DNA from 2 places in the Burkholderia pulmonis genome. Region 2 is predicted to be linked to the other one. Evidence: riboswitches for the same ligand, from Rfam matches in the RefSeq annotation. Region 2 holds a riboswitch; the other holds the start of a gene.
The links. Region 2 has a riboswitch for thiamine pyrophosphate ahead of AC5LXK_RS01855 (FAD-dependent oxidoreductase). Riboswitches for the same ligand answer to the same signal wherever they lie in the genome.
Positions count from the first base shown of each region.

Region 1: it holds a riboswitch for thiamine pyrophosphate, as region 2 does, so the genes downstream of both, thiC (phosphomethylpyrimidine synthase ThiC) here and AC5LXK_RS01855 (FAD-dependent oxidoreductase) in region 2, are expected to answer to the same signal.

Region 1 is NZ_OZ480186.1:1,306,440-1,310,850, reverse strand. It holds gene AC5LXK_RS06180 (helix-turn-helix domain-containing protein) at 1-250, shown strand, start outside; gene AC5LXK_RS06175 (molybdopterin-dependent oxidoreductase) at 276-1,064, opposite strand; gene AC5LXK_RS06170 (cytochrome b/b6 domain-containing protein) at 1,094-1,726, opposite strand; gene AC5LXK_RS06165 (pentapeptide MXKDX repeat protein) at 1,804-2,076, opposite strand; TPP riboswitch at 2,347-2,463, shown strand; gene thiC (phosphomethylpyrimidine synthase ThiC) at 2,539-4,411, shown strand, end outside.
Region 2 is NZ_OZ480186.1:394,651-399,061, reverse strand. It holds gene AC5LXK_RS01865 (thiazole synthase) at 1-512, opposite strand, end outside; gene thiS (sulfur carrier protein ThiS) at 551-748, opposite strand; gene AC5LXK_RS01855 (FAD-dependent oxidoreductase) at 781-1,917, opposite strand; TPP riboswitch at 2,143-2,266, opposite strand; gene AC5LXK_RS01850 (ABC transporter ATP-binding protein/permease) at 2,538-4,307, shown strand; gene AC5LXK_RS01845 (SDR family NAD(P)-dependent oxidoreductase) at 4,304-4,411, shown strand, end outside.

The DNA.
Region 1 (4,411 bases), 910 kb from region 2:
CGCACTCGAGGGCCAGCCGGCCGAAGCGGAGAACATGAAGCTGCGCTCCGAACTGATGATCGCGCTCAAGCAGCGCATTGCTCAGCTCGAGCTCAGTCAGGCCCAGGCGGCGAAGCAGCTGAGCGTCACCCAGCCGCGCGTGTCCGACCTGATGCGCGGCAAGATCAACCTGTTCGGGCTCGACGCGCTCGTGAACATGGCCGCCGCGGTCGGCCTGCGCGTCGATCTGCAGGTGCGCGAATCCGCGTGACGCCTGCGGGCGCCACGCGCACCGCTCACGATCCGCCGAACCAGTTGTATCCCTGATCGACCCAGTACCCGCCCGGGAACGTGTCGGTCACGAAGATTTCCATGATGTGCTTCGGGTTCTTGTAGCCGAGCTTGGTCGGCATCCGCAGCTTCATCGGAAAGCCGTATTCCGGCGGCAACCGCCGGCCGTCGTACTCGAACGCGAGCAGCGTCTGCGGATGCAGCGCGGTCGGCATGTCGATGCTTTCGTAGTAATCGTCCGCGCACTTGAAGCCGACGTATTTCGCCCGCGTGTCGGCGCCGGCGCGCGCGAGGAACGCGCCGAACGGCGTGCCGCCCCAGCGGCCGATCGCGCTCCACCCTTCCACGCAGATGTGCCGCGTGATCTGCTCGGCGTGCGGCAGCGCGCGCAGCTCGTCGAGCGTCCACACGCGCTTGCCCGTCACGCGGCCGGACAGCACGAGGCGGTAGGTCGACTCGTCGACGTGCGGCACGTCGTCGATCCCGTAGTACGCATTGAACGGGAACGGCCGCGTGATGTCGGCTTCGGCGTAGGTCGGCGCGAGCCGGTCGGGATTGAACAACCACGCCTGCACGCGATCGTTCATGCGCGACACCTTCTCGAGGAACGTGTTGACCGATGCGTCGTCCTGCAGCGTGCAGCCGGTCAGCATCGTCAGGCCGCCGAGCGTCAGCACGCGCCGGGTGAAGAGTCGCCGCGACGGCATCTCGAGCTCGCGTCGTACGTCGAGCTCGAGCGACTTCCGGTCGAGCGTCCAGCGCGGCTCACCGCGATTTCCTTCGGATTCCGACATGATGATTTCCTTCGCCCGCGACTTGCGGGTCAGCGACCGCGCAGCATCGCGAGCAACGAGCGCGGCACCAGCAACGCCATCGCAACGTGGACGACAAAGAATGCGACGAGCAGCGACATCGCCCAGAAATGCACGACGCGCGCGTTGTCGTAGCCGCCGAACAGTTCGCGCAGCAGCGGGAATTGCACGGACTTCCAGATCGTGAGCCCCGACAGCACCAGTACGACCAGATCGACGATCGCAACCAGGTACGCGGCGCGCTGCACCGCGTTGTAGACGCTCAGGTCGTCGTGCGACAGCCGCCCGCCGAGCGCGGCACGGACGTCGCGCCACACCGACGCCGGCGTGACGGGCAAAAGCTTGCGCGCGAAGCGCCCCGTCGCGATCGACATCGCGAGATAGAACAGCCCGTTGCCGACCAGCAGCCACATCGCCGCGAAATGCCATTGCAGCGCACCGCCGAGCCAGCCGCCGAGCGTGATGCCGTGCGCGAACGTGAACGACGGATAGATCGGCGACGCGTCGTAGATGCGCCAGCCGGACAGCACCATCAGGATCGCCGCGACCGCGTTGAGCCAGTGGCTCACACGCAGCCACGGCGGATGGATCGGGCGCACGGGCGGTATCGCACCCGCACGCCCCGTGACAGGAACCGTTTGCATGATGAAGACTCCCGGGATGATTCGACGTGACGGGACGCGCGCGTGCAACCGGCACGACCGCGCCCCGCGCGCATCCGTCAGTTCGACGGGCTCATGGCGTCCTTCTTCATCGCGTCGCCCTTGGACATCGCGTCGTGCCCCATCGCGTCCTTCTTCATCGCGTCTTTCTTCATCGCGTGCTTCTTCATGCCGTCCTTCTTCATCGCGCCGTCCTTGGCCATCGCGTCGTGGCCCATCGCGTCCTTCGACATCGACATGCCGTCCTTCGACATCGCATCGTTCTGCGCATACGCGCCCGTTGCGATCGTGGCAAGTGCGGCGACACAGGCAACCAGGAATACGTTTTTCATGACATCTCTCCGATACATGGGTTTGGGAGCCGAATAGACGGAGCACACCGCCGGAAATGACAGCGATGTCGAAAAAAATTTCGGGGGCTGAAATGAAGGGGCGCGATGCTGCACCGCACGACCTTTTCCGGCCGGGCTGCGAGGCGATTCGTCCATGGTGCTTGCTGCGGCGCACCCCGCCCGTTCCGGCGGCGGCGATCGGGCGATCGCCAGGCGACATCCGCTGCGCTCCCGGTTGAAACCGTCGCCAAGCCGGTGTATCGTGTGCCCTTGCTAACGCGGGGGTCCTGCAATGCGCTCGGTCAAACAACCGGCATTGCGGGTGAGAAATACCCTTTGAACCTGATCTGGATAATGCCAGCGCAGGGAAGCGTACGGATTTCGCCGCCATCCCTCTGACGAAATCCGCCGCCTCACGAATCTCGTCTCCTGCTTAGCTAGCGCCCCACATCAGGAGATTGCATGAACGCCAATCCGAAGTTTCTGTCCGCCGACGCCCACGTCGACGCCGCTGCTGTCGCGCCGCTGCCCAATTCGCGCAAGGTCTACGTCACCGGCTCGCAGCCCGACATCCGCGTGCCGATGCGCGAAATCACGCAGGCCGACACGCCGACCGGCTTCGGCGGCGAAAAGAATCCGCCGATCTACGTGTACGACACGTCGGGCCCCTACACCGATCCGGAAGCCAAGATCGACATCCGCGCGGGCCTGCCGGCGCTGCGCCAGGGCTGGATCGAAGCACGCGGCGACACCGAAACGCTCTCCGGCCTGTCGAGCCATTACGGCCTCGAACGCGCCGCCGATCCGGCCACGGCCGACCTGCGTTTCCCGGGCCTGCACCGCAATCCGCGCCGTGCCCAGGCCGGCAAGAACGTCACGCAGATGCACTACGCGCGTCAGGGCATCATCACGCCGGAAATGGAATACATCGCGATCCGCGAGAACCAGCGCCGCGCCGAGTACCTCGAGAGCCTGAAATCGAGCGGCCCGAACGGTGCGAAGCTCGCCGCGATGATGGGCCGCCAGCACCCGGGCCAGGCGTTCGGCGCCGCAGCGTTCGGCGCGAACGCGCTGGCCGAGATCACACCGGAATTCGTGCGCGACGAAATCGCGCGCGGCCGCGCGATCATCCCCGCGAACATCAACCACCCGGAATCCGAGCCGATGATCATCGGCCGCAACTTCCTCGTGAAGATCAACGCGAACATCGGCAACTCGGCCGTCACGTCGTCGATCGGCGAGGAAGTCGACAAGATGACGTGGGCGATCCGCTGGGGCGGCGATACGGTGATGGACCTGTCGACCGGCAAGCACATCCATGAAACGCGCGAGTGGATCATCCGCAACAGCCCGGTGCCGATCGGCACGGTGCCGATCTACCAGGCGCTGGAAAAGGTCAACGGCAAGGCCGAAGACCTGACCTGGGAAATCTTCCGCGACACGCTGATCGAACAGGCCGAGCAAGGCGTCGACTACTTCACGATCCATGCGGGCGTGCGCCTGCAGTACGTGCCGCTCACCGCGAACCGGATGACGGGCATCGTGTCGCGCGGCGGCTCGATCATGGCGAAGTGGTGCCTCGCGCACCACAAGGAAAGCTTCCTGTACGAACACTTCGAAGAGATCTGCGAGATCATGAAGGCGTATGACGTGAGCTTCTCGCTCGGCGACGGCCTGCGCCCCGGCTCGATCTACGACGCGAACGACGAAGCGCAACTCGGCGAGCTGAAGACGCTCGGCGAACTCACGCAGATCGCGTGGAAGCACGACGTGCAGGTGATGATCGAAGGCCCCGGCCACGTCCCGATGCAGTTGATCAAGGAGAACATGGATCTCCAGCTCGACTGGTGCAAGGAAGCGCCGTTCTACACGCTCGGGCCGCTCACCACCGACATCGCGCCGGGCTACGACCACATCACGTCGGGCATCGGCGCCGCGATGATCGGCTGGTTCGGCACCGCGATGCTGTGCTACGTGACGCCGAAGGAACACCTCGGCCTGCCGAACAAGGACGACGTGAAGGAAGGCATCATCACGTACAAGCTCGCCGCGCACGCCGCCGACCTCGCCAAGGGTCACCCGGGCGCGCAGGTGCGCGACAACGCGCTGTCGAAGGCCCGCTTCGAATTCCGCTGGGAAGACCAGTTCAACATCGGCCTCGATCCGGACAAGGCGCGCGAATTCCACGACGAAACGCTGCCGAAGGATTCGGCGAAGGTCGCGCACTTCTGCTCGATGTGCGGCCCGCATTTCTGCTCGATGAAGATCACGCAGGACGTGCGCGAGTTCGCGGCACAGCAAGGCGTGTCGGAAACCGAAGCGCTGAAGAAGGGGA
Region 2 (4,411 bases):
ACGACGCCCTTGCCCGTGCCGATCGGTGCGCCCCACGGCATCAGCGCCTCGCAGCCGACGTCGAGCAGGCGCCGGCCGATCACGAGATCCTCGGTGCAGTACGGCAGCACCTTGAAGCCGTCCTTGACCAGTTGCGCGGCGGCTTCGATCAGCCCGATCGGGTCCGGCTGCAGCGTGTAGTCGTCGCCGATCAGCTCGAGCTTGATCCAGTCGGTGCCGAATACCTCGCGCGCCATGTGCGCGGTCGTCACGGCCTCGGCGACGGTCTGGCAGCCGGCCGTGTTCGGCAGCAGCGGCACCGCGTGCCGCTTGAGCAGGTCGAAGAAGCCGGCTTCGGCGGTGCCGCCCGTCATCTGGCGGCGCAGCGCGACCGTCACCATCCCGGGGCGCGACGCGGCGATCGAATCGGACAGCGACTGCAGCGACGGATAGCGCGACGTGCCGAGCAGCACGCGGCTTGCGAAGGTTTCGCCGTACAGCGTCAGCGCGTCGGCGGAAGTGAGGGACGTCATGTCGTTTTCCTGGAAGAGCGGGGACGAACCGGCGGCGTTCAGCCGCCCGCGACGGGGTGCACGACGTCGAGCTTGTCGCCCGTCGTCAACGCGCGCGCCGCATGCTGCGTGCGCGCGACGAAGTTGCCGTTCAGCGCGACCGCGTAGGGCGGACGGGCGCCGTACGCGGCGAGCGCGTCGGCCACCGTCGCACCGTCGGGCAGCGTCAGGGTCTGTTGGTTGATCTGGATATCCATGAGACTCGGTCGGATTCGGTCGGCAGCGCGCGTCAGGCCGGCTGGCGCGCGTCGTTGCGGTGATGAAGGAGCGTCGGCCAGCGCGCGGCGTCGCGCCACGCGGCGAACGCGTCGGCATCGCCGAACGCGCCGCCGAGCGCGGCTTGCGCGAACGAGACGGCCGCATGCGCGACTTCCGGCGCGATCATGAAGCCGTGCCGGTACAGGCCGTTGACGGCGAGCGTCGACGCGCCGTCCCAGATCACCGCCGGGCGATGATCGGGCAGCGTCGGCCGGCACTGCGCATTGAGTTCGAGGATGCGCGCCTCGCCGAACGCCGGATGCACGGAGAACGCCGCGCTCAGCAGTTCGAGCGCGGAGCGCACGCTGACGGGCGACATGTCCTCGCCCTCCACCTCGGTCGCGCCGATCACATAGAGATCGTCCTGCTTCGGCGCGATGTACAGCGGGTAGCGCGGATGCAACAGCCGCACGGGCCGGGTCAGCCCGATGCCGGGCGCATGCACCCGTGCGACTTCGCCGCGGATCCCGCGCAGCGCGGGCAGCGCGGGTTTCGCGCCGAGCCCGCGGCAATCGATCGTGAAATGGGCAGCAGGCAGGTTCGCGTCGTCGATCGCGACGTGCCAGTGCAGGTCGACGGCGCGTTCGGCGAGGCCCGCGGCAAGCGCGCGCAGCGCCTGGCGGTTGTCGAGCTGGCCTTCGCGCGGCAGCAGCAGGCCGCGTGCGAAACGGCCCGCGAGCGTGGGCTCGGCCGCATCGACCTGCGCGCCGGCGAGCGTCACGAAGCCGCCGTCGAACAGGTCGGCCGGCGCGTTCGCACGCACGCGCCGCTCGAACAGCGGCGCCTCCGCGCGGTCTGCGTGATGCCAGACGACGAGCGTGCCGTGATGCTGGAAGAAGACGGGCTCGGGCAGTTCCGCGAGCCACTGCGGCCAGCGCGCGAGCGACGCGGCGCCGAGCTCGGTGATCAGCAGTTCCGCGCTCGCCGCTTCCGCGAGCGGCGCGAGCATCGCGGCCGCGATCCATGCGGCCGACTGCTCGCCGTCCGGGCCGCCGCGATCGTAGAGCGCGACGCGATGTCCGTCACCCGCGAGGCGCCAGGCGATCAGGCGGCCGACGAGGCCGCCGCCGAGCACCGCGAAATCGGGCCGTGCATCCTGGAGGTTCATCGCGCGCCCTCCATGCGGGCGCGCACGACGAACGTCGACGCGCACGCGCCGCCACGTGCGAACGCACGCGACATCGGGCCGGGAATCAAGCAAAAGACTGAAGATTGTGCGGTCATCATTCCTTCCGTAACGCGCAAAGCGCGTACCCAAAAGGACGAAACCGGCAGCAAAGGCCGGCCGGGCTGGACTCGGGCGCTGACCATGTGGGATGGCGGCCAGCGCGGCCCGGCGGGATCAGAAACTTCCCTCGCCGGTATTACCCGGATCGGGTGCAAAGGGTTTTTCTCAGCCTCGTCGCGCTGCCCGGAACATCCGCTGGCCGCGCCACAAAGCACCCCTGTTTCGTCGTCGGCCATTAGACCATAAAAGCGGAAAGCGCCGCAAACTGTCCCCCGTGCGGCAAATTCGCCGTCGGCCCGTGCCGCTCTGGCACAATGCCCGCAGGCCGGCCGCCGCCAGCGGCCGGTTGCCGCGTCACCGCCGGCCCTTAAGTGCCGTTTAAGACGCGCGGGCGACCATCCGTGCGCCCGCCGTCCGTCGGCGCCGCGCCCCGGCATGCCGTATCGCGGCGCGCGCCCGGCTTCGCCCGGCCCGCGCGCCGGCTACTCATCAGGAAGCACATGACCCAATCGATCGATCCCGTCCGCTCCGCCTCCGACGCGCCGCAGGACGAGCGCCCGGTATCCGCATGGAGCCTCATCAAGCCCTACTGGGTATCGTCCGAATGGAAAATCGCGTGGGGCCTGCTGGTCACGATCATCGCGATCAACCTCTGCGTGGTCTGGATCAACGTCCGGCTCAACAAGTGGAACGCGCAGTTCTACAACGCGTTGCAGTCGAAGGACGTCCACGACTTCCCGAACCTGCTGATGCAGTTCTCCGCACTCGCCTTCGCGTTCATCATCCTCGCCGTGTACGGCCGCTACCTGCGGCAGATGCTCGGCTTCCGCTGGCGCCAGTGGCTCACCGACCGCTTCCTCGGCCAGTGGCTCGGCGATCGCGCGTTCTACCGGATCGAGCGTGACCGCCTCGCGGACAACCCCGACCAGCGGATCACCGACGACCTCCAGTCGTTCGCGACCACGACGCTCGCGCTGTCCCTCGACCTGCTGTCGACGGTCGTCACGCTCGTGTCGTTCATCACGATCCTGTGGTCGCTCGCCGGCGCGCTGACGTTCACGCTCGGCGCGACGCCGATCACGATCCCCGGCTACATGGTGTGGGCGGCCGCGCTGTACGCGGTGGTCGGCTCGCTGATCATCCAGAAGGTCGGCCATCCGCTCGTGTCGATCAACTACCAGCAGCAGCGCGTCGAAGCCGATTTCCGCTTCGGGCTGATCCGCGTGCGCGAGAACGCCGAGCAGATCGCGTTCTACGACGGCGAGAAGACCGAGACCGGCAACGCACAGACCCTCTTCATGCGCATCCGCGACAACTGGTGGCGCGTGATGAAGTACACGAAGCGGCTCACGTTCGTGCTGAGTTTCTACGGGCAGATCGCGATCATCTTCCCGCTCGTCGTCGCCGCGCCGCGCTATTTCGCGGGCGCGTTCTCGTTCGGCGTGCTGATGCAGATCTCGTCCGCGTTCGGCACCGTCAGCGATTCGTTCTCGTGGTTCATCAACAGCTACTCGACCCTCGTCGAATGGCGCGCCACCGTCAACCGTCTGCGCGAATTCAAGCGCGTGATGGGCACGTCGCACCTGAAGGAAAGCCTGTCGCCCGCGACCGAGCACGGCGGCATCAACCTGCACTACATCGACGGCGCGAAGCTGTCGACGTCGTCGCTGAAGCTCGCGCTGCCGAACGGCAACGCGCTCGCGAACATCGGCAGCCTCACGATCGAGCCCGGCTCGCGCTGGCTCGTGATCGGCAAGTCGGGTTCCGGCAAGAGCACGTTCATGCGCGCGCTCGCGGGCCTGTGGCCGTTCGGCGACGGCGCAATCGATGCGCCGGTCGGCGCACGGATGATGTTCGTGCCGCAGACGAGCTACCTGCCGATCGGCACGCTGAAGGCCGCGCTCACCTATCCGGCGACGCCCGACACGTTCAGCGACGAAGCGTGCCGCGATGCGCTGCGCGCGTGCCGCCTCGAGGATTACGTCGAGCGCCTCGACGAGACCGCGCACTGGACCCGCGTGCTGTCGCCGGGCGAGCAGCAGCGTCTTGCCGGCGCGCGCGTGCTGCTGCACAAGCCCGACTTCCTGTTCCTCGACGAAGCCACCAGCGCGCTCGACGCCGACAACGAGGCTCGCCTCTATCACCTGTTCGCCGAACGACTGCCGAAGGCCGCGATCGTCAGCATCGCGCACCGCGAGTCGCTGGCCGCGTTCCACGTCGGCACGATCAACGTCGAGCGCGTGAACGCCGGCGACAAGGTCGCCGCGTGAGCCCCCGCGCCGCGCACCTCGAACGCATCGCGCTGATCACCGGCGCCGGCTCGGGGATCGGCGCGGCGCTCGCACGGCGGCTCGCGGCGCCCGGCATCGCGCTG